Regions from separate parts of the Micromonospora sp. NBC_01392 genome, predicted to be linked through region 1. Evidence: riboswitches for the same ligand, from Rfam matches in the RefSeq annotation. Region 1 holds a riboswitch; the other holds the start of a gene.
The links. A riboswitch is a leader RNA that binds a small molecule or an ion and turns the genes downstream of it on or off. The one in region 1 is predicted to bind cobalamin.

Region 1 (7,307 bases):
GGTTCCCGCCGGCGGCCCGTACCGCGTCGGCGAGCACGTCGACGAAGCCGGTGTTGCCGGCCAGCGCGTGCGCCCGGTAGAAGACGATCCCCACGGTGGGCCGGCCGGGGACGATCTCCGGATCGCCGTGCACGCCGTAAGCCGGGGTGGGCGCGGGCGGGGCGAAGCCCTCGCCGGTGAGCAGCACCCGGTCGGACAGGAACCGGGCCAGCCGGCCCAGGTTCGCCGGGCCGCCCTCGACCAGGTACGCGAGCGCCTGGGTGACCACACCGGACGGCGCGGTGGAGACCGCCATCAGCTCCGCGTCGGGCAGCGCCTCACCGCCGAGCACCACCGTCGGGACGCCGCTGGCCAGCACGGCGGCCAGCCCGTCCGGCCAGGTCTGCCGGCCGCCGAGCAGGCGTACGACGGCGAGGTCGACGCCGTCGACGAGCGCGGGCACCGCGTCGGCGGCGACCCGCGCGGGGTTGGCGAGCCGGTAGTCGGCGTCGCTGGCGCGGGCGGCCAGCAGGTCGGTGTCGGCGGTGGACAGCAACAGGATGCGCACGGAAAACTCCGGAGAGTGACGCACCGGGTCGCGCGAAGGCGACCGGGGCGAAGCGGGATGGGAGCGGCGTCAGCGGGTGCGGCGACCCGCGGCGCGACTCACCGAGACGCGGGTCGGGGAGCGGTCAACGCTGGCGGCACGCGCCCCGGCCGAGGGGGTCCACGGTCCCGGGTGCGCCGGCACGGGGCACGCCGGCACGACCGGCGGCGTGGCAGGCAACGGGTGCGGCGGAGCGTCCACCGTGCGGATCATGACGATGTTCGTCGATGAAAGAGATGCCGTGCGTCATCGGGTCCTCCTCGGGTGTCCACGCCCTGGGGTACGTCCGACGGCCGAAGTATCCTGGCTCCCGGATCAACGCTCACCCCCGGCCTTCCAACCGCGCACGCACGGTCGTGGCTCGCAAGGGGGGATCACTCCCCGGTGACAGTGGCGGGACCGCGCCGGAATCGCACCGGCTTCCTTCACTGCCGTCAGGCCGCGAATGCTGCCACACCTCACGACCTGCGGTCAACGCCACTCCACCGCGGGCAACCGTCGCCCGGACCATCGAGACCGGCCGATCAGTCCCCCAGCTGGCCCGCCGGGGTCACGACCCTCCGGACCGGCGCTCCGCCGGTGCCCGGGCCGTCTCGATCGCACAGCCCCGAACAGGCCGCTGACCGAGAGCGATCAGGTAGCGCGGGTAGGAGCAGTCCGGCGCTGCCCCTACCCATGCGGCAGAGACGTCACCTCGTGGCGGACGCGGGGTTCCAGCGGTCGTGGTGGATCGCCGCGGCCAGGGGGCGGCGGTGGCGCCAGCCGTGTCGTTCGAGATCGGGCACCGCTTCGAGGTGGGTGACGGGGCCGAGGCAGAGCCAGGCGACGGGTCGGATGCCGGCCGGAATGGCGAGCAACCGCTGGAGGAACTGCTCGCGATAGAACGACACCCAGCCGAGGCCGAGGTCTTCGGCGGTGGCGGCCAGCCAGAGGTTCTGGATGGCCAGACAGGTCGAATACAGGCCGGTGTCGGAGATGGCGTGGCGACCCAGGACCGCTGGGCCACCACGGTCGGGGTCGTAGGTCACCACGATCGACAGTGTCGACTCCAGGATGCCGTCGATCTTGATGCCGGAGAATCGTCGAGCGTCCTGGACGCCGAGGGTGGCGGCGAACGTGTCGCGCTCGGCACGGACATGCCGATGGAACGCTTCGCGCAGGCCCCGGTCACGGATCACAATGAAGTCCCAGGGCTGGGACAGCCCGACACTGGGTGCGGCGTGCGCCGCCGCAAGGACGCGGTCGAGTACGCCAGGGGCGAGGGGCTCGCCACTGAACTGGCCACGGACGTCGCGGCGACGGTGGATCACGTCGTAGATGTCGCTGATCATGGGCAGGCTCCCGCTGCGCTCATGCCCCACCTCGGTGGGGCCCGATGACGCGAGGCCGGTCTTCGGACTCCCAGATCAACACCGGTCCGCCCGCCTTCCCAGCCGGTTCGGCCAGTGACTGCGCACACGTGCGCGTGGGCGGCAGCTCCCTGGTTACCGCGGCGGGCCCGTGCCGGAGTCACACCGGCTTCCCGATTCTCCCCACCACCGGGTGGGGCACCTCGCAACAGTTCGTGCCGCTCGGCACAATACCCCACTGTCCGAAACCGACCCTGCGGTCCACCACCCGTGCGGGAGCGCCGAGACCACTGCGCCGATCGGCGTGCCAGAGCCGGCTCGGATGAGCGCGCCGTCGAGGACGGCGATGATTGTCGGACGCTCGTACTCCGTCATCGCCGGCACCCGGCGGTCGACTCCATGACCAGGGCCAGCCCTGTCCGCCACACGGTCACCGGACTGGCCGGCCGCGAAGGAGCCACCTCTTCGTCGCGACAGGCCCAGGCTGCGCCCAGGTTGACGAATGCCATCATGGTTCCGGCCAACCGGGGAACCTCAGGCTTACCTCTCCCCCGGTCACCGGCGCAGGTGGCCGATGCCGTGCTGGTCGAGCCAGGTGACCGTCCGCAGCACGAACGTCGGCGCCGCCGAACCGGCGCTGACGTCGGTGGCGACCAGCGGTACCTGGGCGGCGACCGGGAGCAGGGTGGACTGCCAGCAGGCCGGCGTGGCGCAGGCCGAGCGGTCGTCGACGCGCCAGGCGGCGGCCACGTTGCGGCCGTCCGGGTCGGCCGGGCGGTATTCCAGCCACCGGCGCAGGTCGTTGCCGCCGTCGATCCCGGCGGCGAGGACCAGGTTGAACGAGCCCTGCACGCGAAGCAGGCGGATCTGCTCCTGCACACCGAAACTCGGCAGGCTGGTGCCCGCGCACGCGACGCCGCCGTCGCGCCAGCAGGTCCAGGCCACCGCGGGACCGGTGCCACCGGCCGCCGGGAAGTCGTAGGGCGAGATGTCGAAGATCACCGCGTTGTCGGCGCCGAACACCTCCGCCGCCGCGCTCCAGAAGGAGCGCACGGCGAGAAGGTCGCTCTGGCGCAGCGACACGATGGGTGTGATGCCGGCCCGGACGAGCCGGTCGACGTACCGGGCCGCCTCGTCGACGTAGCCGACGCGGTTCTGTCTGTCGGTGGGGCTGCCGGTGTAGACGAAGCAGGCGTCGCTCAGCACGACCCGCACCGCGTCGACGCCGCGGGCCCGCAGCGCGCCCACGGACGCGTCGTCGACCGGGCCGTCCCAGCGGATCGGTCCCCACGCGCACTCGCCGGGCGCGGCCGACCGGATGATTCCGCGTGGCCGGTACGGCCTCGGGTCGGTGGTGACCGTGCGGATGCGGTTGCCGATCGCCTTCAGCGCGGGTGCGGCACCGGGTGCCGGCGGCGGGAGCACCCGGATGCCGCGGACCTCGGCGGTGGCCTGGGCGCCCTCGCTGTCGTAGGCGGTGGCGGTGACGCGGGTGCCGCTGTTCGGCGACGCGCCGCGCCAGTCGAACGCGTACGGCGCGGTGGTGTCCACGGCGAGCAACGTGCCGCGCTCCCGGAACTCGACCCGCTCGATCCGCCGGCCGGCCGCCGCCGTGGCCTCCGCACGGATCGGGATGACGCCCCGCGCGGCGAAGAAGTCGTTGGGCAGGGGCGAGGTGAGCGACACCGACGGGCCGCCCGGCCGTGGGCTGGGCTGCGGGCTCGCCGAAGCCGTCGGCTGCGACGAACCGGTCGGGCTGCCGACGTCCACGTTGCACGGCTGGCCGCTCAAGACCCAGTCGGTCGGCTCGGGCTCCGCGTCCCGGTAGTTGCCGCCGAAGCGCACCGTCACCGAGGCGCCGGTCGGCAGCGTGGACCCCGCCGGTGGGCGGAGCATGGTCATCGGGTACAGCTCGCCGCTGCCGAGCGTGTATCCGTCCGGCAGCCGGTCGAGGCCCATGGTGATCGTTTGGCCGCTGACCTGACGGAACCGCAGCCACCAGTCGGTGACGGGAGAGCCCAGGTTGGTGACGGTGAGCTCGGCCCAGAACCCTTTGGACCACTCTCGGGTGATGGTGTAGTCCACCGTGCACGCCGTCGCGGCGTACGCCGACGGCAGCACCATCGTCATGGCCCCGCCGACGACGACCGCGGCGGCGGTGGCCAGCGCGAAGATCCTGCGTCGCATCATGCCCCGTACTCATCGACAGATATCGCTTGATACAGCCTCGGCGGTCGGGACTCTGTCTGTCAATACCGTGGCGCCCACCGGGCGGGACCGCCGCCCGCCGAGCCGAAGGCCCGCTGCGCGTCGACGAGGGCTCACGCCGGGCCGGCACGCGCCCGCATCCGCGCATGCGCACTACACCGATCTGCGCCGGTTCTACCGTGCCGCAGCCGCAGACGGCCAAGCCGTGCTGCTGGCCATCACCTGACCTCGACGCCCGGCTGCCCTTCATCGCCGGCGCCGGTCAGGTCTGCGACGGACCCAAATCTCTGGGCTGCCGACCAGGAATGGACGCCGGGATGGCTCGCCTCGCGCGCGGGCGCGAACTGGAAGGAGCACGATCGCCAAGGGCGACACCGCTGCAAGCGACCGAGCCTTGGCCTACCAGGAGTTCTGGACGAGGTTCCTGGAGGCGGTCCATGACCGCAAGCTCGGGTGGACGACGTCGACCAAGGGCTCGCCGCAGAACTGGCAGTCCCTGCCCGCTGGCACGAACGGCATGTCGTACACGTGCACCTGGTTCATCGATGCTCAGACCCGCCTTCGTACGGCGATAGCCGAAGCCGGCGGCCACTGTACGAGATCAACGAGGCGAACAGGCAGCCGCCTTCGCCCCGCTGAGCCTCGGTTAGCGGCAGGGCGCGGCTCTCGTACACGAATCCCGACCCGGTCGACCATGAACGGCTGCAGGAGAACCCGCCAGCGACAGCGCGGTCATCGGGCCACGCCCCGCACCAGGCGGCTGACCGTCTCGGCGACGCAGACCGGCTTGCCGCCGGCGTCGCTCTCCACGGTGACCGCGGTGACCACCTGCACGCCGCCGTCCACCGGTGACACCTCGGCCAGGGTCGCGGTGGCGCGGACCGCGCTGCCGACCCGGAGCGGGGCCGGGAAGCGCACCCGGTTGAGGCCGTAGTTGACCCCCATGGCCACTCCCTCGACCCGGTACAGGCTACCGGCCAGCGCCGGCAGCAGGGACAACGTGAGGTACCCGTGCGCGATGGTGCCGCCGAACGGGCCGGCCGCGGCCCGTCGCGGGTCGATGTGGATCCACTGGCGGTCGTCGGTGGCGTCGGCGAACCGGTCGACCCGTTGCTGGTCGATCCGGAACCAGGGGCCGGGGCCCAGCGTCTCGCCGGTCGCCTCGGCCAACTCCTCGATGGAGGCGAAGACCCTCATGCCAGGTGCCCTCCCAGCTTCGTGTAGCCGCGCAGCAGGTCCCGGGAGATGATCAGTCGCTGCATCTCGTCGGTGCCCTCGAAGATCCGGTACAGCCGGACCTGCCGGTACCAGCGCTCGATCGGCAGCTCGCGGGTGTAGCCCATGCCGCCGTGGATCTGCAGGACGCGGTCGACCACCCGATTGACCATGCCCGCGCCGTAAAGCTTCGCCATCGAGGAGGCGTGCCGCGGGTCCATGCCCTGGTCGACGGTCCAGGCGGCGCGCAGGATGAGCCAGCGGGCCGCCTCCAGCTCGGTCTCCGAGTCGGCGATCATCCACTGGATGGCCTGGTTGGTGCCGATCTTCGCGCCAAAGGTCTCCCGGGTGTTGGCGTAGTCGATGGCCATCGACAACGCTCGCTCGGCGATGCCGACGGCGTGCGACGGGATGGTGTAGCGGCCCTTGCCGATCCACTCCATGCCGAGGCTGAAGCCCTGCCCGGGCTCGCCGAGGATGTTGCGCCCGGGCACCCGGACGTCGTCGAAGACCAGCGAGGCGGGGCCACCCTCGCCCATCGTCTGGATGAACTCCGAGCGCCAGCCCATCGACCGGTCCACCAGGAACGCGGTGGCGCCGCCGTGGCGGGCGCCCTTCTCCCGGTCGGTCACCGCGATCACGATGGCGAAGTCGGCATCGTGACCGCCGGTGATGAAGGTCTTCTCGCCGTTGAGGATCCAGTCGTCGCCGTCGCGGCGGGCGCTGAGCGTGATGTTGGCCGCGTCGGAGCCGGCGCCGGGCTCGGTGATCGCGAAGCAGCTGCGCCGCTGCCCCTCGATGGTCGGGACCAGGTACTCGCGCTTCTGCTCGTCGTTGGCGTGGAACAGGATGTTGTCGGCCTCACCGCCGAACCGGAACGGCACGAACGAGCGGCCGAGTTCGGTCCAGATCAGGGACTGGGTGACGGCCGGCAGGTCCATGCCGCCGTACTCCTCCGGGGTGGCCAGCCCCCAGAACCCGAACTTGCGCGCCTTGAGCTGGAGCTCGCGCAGCTCGCTGTGCTCCAGCCCGGGCCGGTGCGCCCGTTCCCGCCGCAGCAGTTCCTGCTCCAGCGGCATGACCTCCCTGGTGATGAAGTCGCGGGCGGTGTCGCGGATCGCCCGCTCGGTGTCGGAAAGCGCGAAGTCCATGTTTCCTCCGGGTGCTGGTCCGCCGGCGCGCCTCAGCGCGCGCCGCCATTGACGTACAGGGTCTGCCCGCTGACGTACGACGCGTCGTCGCTGGACAGGAAGGCGATCACCGAAGCGATCTCGGTCGGCTGGGCGACCCGGCGCAGCGGGGTGTGCTCGGCGACCATCCGCTGATGCTCCTCCGGGCTGCTGCCGACCCGCTGCGCGGTGGCGGCGGTCATCGCGGTGGCCACGTAGCCCGGGGCGACAGCGTTGACCGTGACGTTGTACGGGCCGAGCTCGATGGCGAGGGTGGCCGTCAGGCCCTGCACCCCGGCCTTGGCCGCCGCATAGTTGACCTGGCCCCGGTTGCCGAGGGCGGAGCGGCTGCTGAGGTTGACGATCCGGCCGTAGCGGGCCGCGACCATGTGCTGTTGGGCGGCCTGGCAGCAGAGGAACATGCTGGTCAGGTTGGTGGTCAGCACCGCCTCCCAATGTGGCAGGGGCATCTTGAACAGCAGGTCGTCGCGGGTGATGCCGGCGTTGTTCACCAGCACGTGCAGCCCGCCGTACGCCTGCACCACCCGGTCGGTCATCGCGGCGACCGCCGCGGGGTCGGTCACGTCGCAGCCGATGCCGACGGCCCGGCCGCCGGCCGCGGTGATCTCGTCGGCGACCGCCCGGCTGTGCTCCTCGTCGAGGTCGACCACGGCGACGGCGGCGCCCTCGGCGGCCAGCCGGTGCGCGGTCGCCGCGCCGATGCCCTGCCCGGCGCCGGTGACGACGGCCACCCGGTCGGCGAATCTGGTCACGGGTTCT
Region 2 (7,307 bases), 1.5 Mb from region 1:
GCACCTGGGCGATGTCGGCCGGCACTACTCGGAGATCGCGGCGAGCTGGCTGTGGGTGCTGGCGCTGGGCGGCGTGGTGCTGTGGTGGCGTCGGCGCGCCGCCGGCCGGGCCCGCGTCCGGCACCTGCTGGTACCCGACCTGTCCGCCGGCCGGGGCGTGCGGCGCACCCGAGGCTGGCACGCCACGACCGGCGTCTGGCTCTCCGTCGGCCTGCTGTTCCTCTCCGCCACCGGCCTGACCTGGTCGCGCTACGCCGGGGCGAACTTCGGCGCCGGCCTGGACGCGCTGCGCGCCGGTGCCCCCGAGATCTCCACCGCACTCGCCGGTCCGCCACCGGCCGCCGGTGGCGGACACCAGCACGGCGGGTCGTCCGTCGCCCCGGCGGCGGACCCGGCGACCTACGACCGGGTGCTGGGCAGCGCCCGCGCCGCCGGCCTGTCCGGGCCGGTCGCGATCACCCCCGCGGCTGAGGACGGCACCGCGTGGACGGTCGCCCAGACCGACGACGTGTGGCCGGTCGGGTACGACCGGGTCGCCGTCGACCCGGTCGCCGGCACGGTCACCGCCCGCAGCGCCTTCGCCGACTGGCCGGTCCTGGCGAAGCTCAGCAAACTCGGCATTCAGGCCCACATAGGCCGGCTCTTCGGGCCGGTCAACCAGGCCCTGCTCGCCGCGCTCGCGCTCGGTCTGCTCTGCGTCGTCGTCTGGGGGTACCGGATGTGGTGGCAGCGCCGCCCCACCCGCACCGACCGCCGGACCCCGCTGGGCACGCCGCCGACCCGTGGGTCGGTACGCGGGGTGCGCCGGGGGGCGCTGCTGGTCGGGGTGCCGGTGGTGGTGGCGCTCGGCTGGGCGCTGCCCTGGTTCGGCGGCCCACTGCTCGGCTTCCTCGTGCTCGACGGCGTGCTCGGGCTGCTCCGCCGGCCGCGCCCGGCCCCGGTGCCGAGCGGGTCCTGAGGCCGCGCGACCGCCGATCCGCGAACCGTCCGGCGGGCCGGTGCCACTGCCGGTCCGGCCGGGGCCGCCGTGCGGGTCGGCGCCGGGTCAGCCGTGGCCGCGCACCAGGGGCAGGAACACCTCGTCCACGATCTCGACAAGCACCTCGTCGGGGACCGAGGGGATGCCGCGCATCGCGTACTCGGCGCGGAGCAGCATCATCGGCGCCGTCGCCACCCGGGGCCGGACGGCCGCCGCCGGCGCCTCGCCCCGGGCCGCGGCCCGTTCCAGCATCCCGAGCCACGCGCGGTCCATGGTGTCCGCGCCGGACCGCTCCCGCATCATGGTGAGCAGTTCCGGGTCGTCGGCCGCGGCGGCGAGCAGTCCGCGCAGGATCGTCCCGTGCGGCGAGGACCACGTCTCGTTGGCCCGCCGGAGCATCTCCAGCGCGTCGCCGCGCAACGTTCCGGTGTCCGGGTTCGGCATGGCGGCGTCGGACAGGTGGCGGTACGCCGCGATGCCCAGCGCCGCCCGGTGCGGCCACCGGCGGTAGATGGCGTTCTTGTTGGTGCCGGCGCGGGCGGCGACCCGGTCCATCGTCATCCCCGAGTATCCGGATTCGCGCAGTTCCGCCGCGGCGGCGTGCAGGATCGCCCGTTCCAGTTCCTCGCCCCGGCGCCTCGTGCCCATGGCTTGCAGGGTACTCGACGTACCCTGTAAGGTACGCGGCGTACCTTACCGAACGGGGAGGAACGCGAGATGCGCGTCTTCGGCATGAACTACGACACCGGCTTCGTGAGCGCCGGGTCCACCACCCACGAACCCTTCGACCCGGAGACCGTACGGCGCGACCTGCGGGTCATCCGGGACGAGCTGCACTGCGACGCGGTGCGGATCACCGGCGGCGTCCAGGACCGGCTGGAGCTGACCGCGCGTCTGGCGGCCGAGACCGGGCTGGAGGTGTGGTACTGCCCGTTCACCAACGGCCTGGACCGCGCCGGGCTCATGGCGTTCCTGCTCGACGGCGCCGAACGGGCCGAGCGGCTACGACGCGAGGGCGCCACGGTCGTCTACCTCACCGGCTCCGAGATCTCCATGTTCACCGAGGGCTTCCTGCCCGGCCGCGACCTGACCGAGCGCCTGGCGCTGTTCACCGATCCGATGCGGATGCGGGAGGCGGTCCCGGTCGCGCGGGCCGCGGTGCGCGACTTCTTCGCCGACGCGCTTCCCGCGGTGCGCGAGCGGTTCGGTGGCCCGGTCGGATACGCCTCGATCCCCCTCGAAGGCGTCGACTGGACCCCGTTCGACATCATCGCCAGCGACGCCGGCTACCGCGACGCCACGAACGCGGCGGCGTTTCCGCAGAGCCTCGCGGCGGCGGTGGGCCAGGGCAAGCCGTACGCCGCCACGGAGTTCGGCTGCTGCACGTACCGGGGCGCCGCCGACGTCGCGGGCGCGACGGAACCGGTGACCTACGACGAGCACGGCCGGGCGGCGAAGCTCACCGCGACGCTGGAGCGCGACGAGGAGGGCCAGGCCCGCTACCTCGTCGACCTGCTGCGCGACTACGAGGCGGGCGGGGTGGAGGCGGCCTTCGTCTACACGTTCGCGAACCGGCACCTGCCCACCACCGAGGACCCGGAGCACGACTACGACCTGGCGGCCCGGGGCATCGTGCGCGTGCTGCCGGACGGCTCGTGGACACCCAAGGCCGCCTTCCACGCCCTCACCGAGTACGGCCGCGCCCGCGCGTCGAGCCGGTCGGCCGGCTAGGCATCATCCGGCACCGACGGCGGGGCCCCGCCGTCGGGACGGAGCTGGCACTGTGGACGGATGACGGACATCGACGCCCGCCGCCCCCACCCCTTCTACCAGGACGCCGACGGCGTCAACCGGCCGCCCGGCCCGCGCAAGCACCCCGACTACGCCCGGTTCGCCGCCGGCTCTCCGGTGGTGCCCATCGTCCGCCGGGTCGGCGGCGAACCGGTTCCGGCGCTGCTGATCTGCCGGTACGCCGACGTGCGCGAGGTGCTACGCCGGCAGGACGTCTTCTCCCGGGCCGCCGCCGCGCACGCCGACGAGGTCGACGTGTCCGGCACCATGCTCGGCATGGACGGGGCCGAGCACGCCCGGGTGCGCGGCACCGTGAAGGACGCGTTCACCCGACCGGCTGTCGACGGGATGCGCGACGCGGTCCGGACCGCGGCCGAGGAGCGGCTCGCCGCGATGGTGGGCCGGGGCGCTCCGGCGGACCTGGTCCGCGACTTCGCCGTCCCGTTCGCGCTGGACGTGATCTGCGACCTGCTCGGCCTGCCGACCGACGACCGGATGCGGTTCCGCCGGTGGGGCGACATGTTCCTCGGCACCGGCGACCTGAGCCGCGAGGAGGCGGCCCGGTCCGCCGAGGAGATGGGCGGCTACCTGTGGGAGCAGCTCGAACAGCGACGCGGCCGACCCGGCGACGACCTGCTCGGCCGGATCGCGACCGCCGCCGCCGACCAGCCGGTGGACGTCCAGATCAAGCTGCCGATCTCGCTCGTGGTGGGTGGCTGGGAGACCACCGCCAGCTCGATCGCCACGTTCGTCCACGTGCTCCAGACCGAGCCGTACGGGCCGGCCGGCACCGGTTGGACGTACCTTGTCGCGCACCCCGAGCGGCTGGACGGCGCGGTCGCCGAACTGGAGCGGCTGCACTCCACCGCGAACGGCGACGAGATGCCGCGGCGGGTGATGGCGGACGTGACGCTGCCCAGCGGCGCCCGACTGGCGGCGGGCGACATCGTGGTCCCCTCGCACGACGCCGCCAACCGCGACCCGGCGGTGTTCCCGGACCCGGAACGGATGGACTTCGACCGCGCGCCCACCCCGCACCTGTCCTTCGGGCACGGCGCGCACTACTGCATCGGGGCCCACCTGGGCGCGCTGGAGGTCCGCACCGCGCTCGGCCTGCTGCTGCGGGAGCTGCCCGGCCTGCGCCTCGCGGTGCCGCCGGACGAGGTGCCGTGGAAGCCGGGCCACGCCATCCTCGGCCCGGCCGCGCTGCCGGTCGCCTGGTAGGCGCGGCACCCGGCCGTGGACCGGGGCACGCGCTTGCATCTATACACTCGGTATATATACTGAGTGAATAAAGCCGCCAAGGAGGATCACTGATGACCGAGACATCCGTCCCCGAACACGGCATGACCCGCCGCACCCTGGTCCGGGCCGCGCTGGCGGTGGGTGCCGGCGCGTCGATCGGCGCCGCCGGCCACGCGCCGGCGGCCACCGCCGATCCGGGCCCGGTCCGGCTCACGTTGCCCGCGCCGACCGGGCCCCACCCGGTGGGCACGGTGCCGCTGCACCTGGTCGACCGGTCGCAGCCGGACCCCCTTGCCGGCCCGGGGCGGCACCGGGAGCTGATGGTCAGCGTCTGGTATCCCGCCCGGGACGTGTGGCGGCACCCGCGCGCGCCGTGGATGACCGCCGCGTCGCTCCGCGCGCTGCTGGAGTCCACCGGGTTCGATCCCGACGCGGTGCGGGCGCCGCTGACGGCCGGCCACGAGGGCGCGCCGGTGCGACGCGCCGCCCGTCGACTGCCGGTGGTGGTCTACTCGCACGGCGCGGGCAGCCACCGATCGGACACCACCATCGTGGTCCAGGAACTCGCCAGCCACGGATACGCGGTGGTCACGGTGGACCACACGTACGACGGGCCCACCGAGTTCCCGGACGGCCGGGTGACCGTCCGGGAGGACGACTACGACTCGACGCCGTGGACCTACACGCGCGACGTCCGGTTCGTGCTGGACCAGATCGCCGTGCTCGCCGCCGGCGGCAACCCGGACGTCGACCGTCGGCCGCTCCCGACCGGGCTGTGCACGGCGCTGGACCCGCACCGGATCGGCATGTTCGGTTGGTCGAAGGGGGGCACCGCGACCGCGCTCACCATGGGCACCGACCAGCGGGTACGCGCCGGGCTGAGCTTCGACGGCCCGATGCTGTCCCAGCCGCGGCCCACCGACCTGGACCGGCCGTTCATGCTGATGACGGCGGAGTACACCCGCGTCACGGAGCCCGCCGTCGCCGAGTTCTGGTCGCACCTGCACGGCTGGCGGCTCAACGTCCAGGCTGCCGGCGCGCTCCACCAGTCGTACGGCGACAACCAGTGGCTGGTGCCGCAACTGGCCCGGGTGATCGGGATGAGCGACGAGGAGCTCACCGGCTGGATCGGCACCCTCGACCCCGCCCGCGCGGTACGCATCCAACAGGCGTACCCGTTGGCCTTCTTCGACAGGCACCTGCGGCACCGGGGTCACCTGCTGCGCGGCCCGAGCCGCTCCTTCCCCGAGGTGTCGTTCGTGGCCTGAGCCGATCGGTGGGCGGCGGTGTTAAGCGGGGCCCCCTCCTCTACCGGAGGCGTTAACAAGGGGCCCCGCCTTCACCTCCAGCGGTGAGACGCAGCCGACACGCCCGACGCGACATCTGGTGTTGCCCGCCGGGCATCACCGCCATATATGGTGTCCCCGCAGCTGGTTCGGCCGCGTCTGACAGGCGCGGCCGAGGCAAGAGGGAACCCGGTGGAAGTCCGGGACTGCCCCGCAGCGGTGAGTGGGAACGACCGCCGTCATCAGCACTGGGCCACCGGCCTGGGAAGCGACGGCCAGTAGGCGACCTCGTGTCACGCCCGCGAGTCCGAAGACCTGCCAGCGCGCCGTGCGCTGCCGCGCGCGGCGGTCGAAGGTCGCGCGGGACGACCGACGCCAGCAGCCGGGCCGGTCCTGCGTGCCGTGCCCGTTGGCGTTCTCCCGCCGGCCGAGACCATCGGTGCCAGCGAGGGAGAGGTCATGAGGGTCGTGCAGGAGAGTCAGCGGTCCGGTGCCACCGGGCCGGAGCAGCGCCGGCTGGCGATGCGGGTCCGCAAGCGGGACGGCGACACCGAGCCGGTCGACGTCAACCGGATCGTCCGGGCGGTCGAGCGCTGGGTCGCCGACCTGGACGAGGTCGATCCGCTGCGGATCGCCACCCGGACCATCAGCGGGCTCTACGACGGGGCGAGCACCGCGGAGCTGGACCGGCTGTCGATCCAGACCGCGGCGGAGCTGATCGGCGAGGAACCGCAATATTCCCGGTTGGCGGCCCGGCTGCTGGCCGCGTACGTGGACGAGGAGGTCCGCGGGCAGCAGGTGACGCGCTTCAGCGAGTCGATCGGGTACGCGCACGGGCTGGGGCTGATCAGTGACGACACCGCCGCGTTCGTGGCCCGCCACGCCGACGAGCTGGACGACGCCGTGGACCCGGCCGGTGACCTGCGGTTCGAGTACTTCGGACTGCGTACGGTGGCGGACCGTTACCTGCTGCGGCACCCGGAGTCGCGGTTGGTGGTGGAGACGCCGCAGTACTGGCTGCTGCGGGTGGCCTGCGGGCTGTCGCACACCCCGGCCGAGGCGGTCGGCCTCTACCGGCTGATGTCCAGCCTGGCCTACCTGCCCAGCTCCCCCACGCTGTTCAACTCGGGCACCCGGCACACCCAGATGTCGTCGTGCTTCCTGGTGGACTCGCCCCGCGACGAGCTGGACTCCATCTACGAGCGTTACCACCAGGTGGCGAAGCTGTCGAAGTTCTCCGGCGGCATCGGCATCTCCTGGTCCCGGGTGCGTGGCCGGGGCGCGCTGATCCGGGGCACGAACGGGCGGTCGAACGGCATCGTGCCGTTCCTCAAGACGCTCGACGCCGGGGTGGCGGCGGTGAACCAGGGCGGCCGGCGCAAGGGCGCGGCCTGCGTCTACCTGGAGCCGTGGCACCCGGACGTGGAGGAGTTCCTGGAGCTGCGGGACAACACCGGCGAGGAGTCCCGGCGCACCCACAACCTCAACCTGGCCAACTGGATCCCGGACGAGTTCATGCGCCGGGTCGAGGCGGACGAGGACTGGTCGCTGATCGACCCGTCCGACGCGCCGGAACTGCCTGACCTGTACGGCGAGGCGTTCGACGCCGCGTACCGGGCGGCCGAGAAGAAGGCGGTCCGCACGGTCCGGGCCCGCGACCTGTACGGGCGGATGATGCGCACACTCGCGCAGACCGGCAACGGGTGGATGACGTTCAAGGACGCCGCGAACCGGCTGTCCAACCAGACCGGCGAGCCGGGCAACGTGATCCACCTGTCCAACCTGTGCACCGAGATCCTGGAGGTCAACGACGACGCCGAGACCGCGGTGTGCAACCTCGGTTCGGTGAACCTCGGCGCGCACGTCACCGCCGACGGGGTCGACTGGGAGAAGCTGCGGGCCACCGTGCGCACCGCGGTGGTGTTCCTGGACCGGGTGATCGACATCAACTACTACCCGGCCGCGCAGGCGGCGGCGTCGAATCCGCGCTGGCGGCCGGTCGGGCT

Region 2: another riboswitch for cobalamin. It lies ahead of OG767_RS19295 (ribonucleoside-diphosphate reductase subunit alpha); the one in region 1 lies ahead of bluB (5,6-dimethylbenzimidazole synthase).

The regions. Positions count from the first base shown of each region.
Region 1 is NZ_CP109549.1:2,937,885-2,945,191, reverse strand. It holds gene cobN (cobaltochelatase subunit CobN) at 1-547, opposite strand, end outside; cobalamin riboswitch at 883-1,012, opposite strand; gene bluB (5,6-dimethylbenzimidazole synthase) at 1,276-1,917, opposite strand; cobalamin riboswitch at 1,953-2,156, opposite strand; gene OG767_RS13515 (Ig-like domain-containing protein) at 2,491-4,125, opposite strand; gene OG767_RS13510 (MaoC family dehydratase) at 4,876-5,340, opposite strand; gene OG767_RS13505 (acyl-CoA dehydrogenase family protein) at 5,337-6,509, opposite strand; gene OG767_RS13500 (SDR family NAD(P)-dependent oxidoreductase) at 6,542-7,300, opposite strand.
Region 2 is NZ_CP109549.1:4,411,923-4,419,229, forward strand. It holds gene OG767_RS19270 (PepSY-associated TM helix domain-containing protein) at 1-958, shown strand, start outside; gene OG767_RS19275 (TetR/AcrR family transcriptional regulator) at 1,046-1,627, opposite strand; gene OG767_RS19280 (hypothetical protein) at 1,697-2,710, shown strand; gene OG767_RS19285 (cytochrome P450) at 2,771-3,994, shown strand; gene OG767_RS19290 (alpha/beta hydrolase family protein) at 4,087-5,283, shown strand; cobalamin riboswitch at 5,430-5,639, shown strand; gene OG767_RS19295 (ribonucleoside-diphosphate reductase subunit alpha) at 5,761-7,307, shown strand, end outside.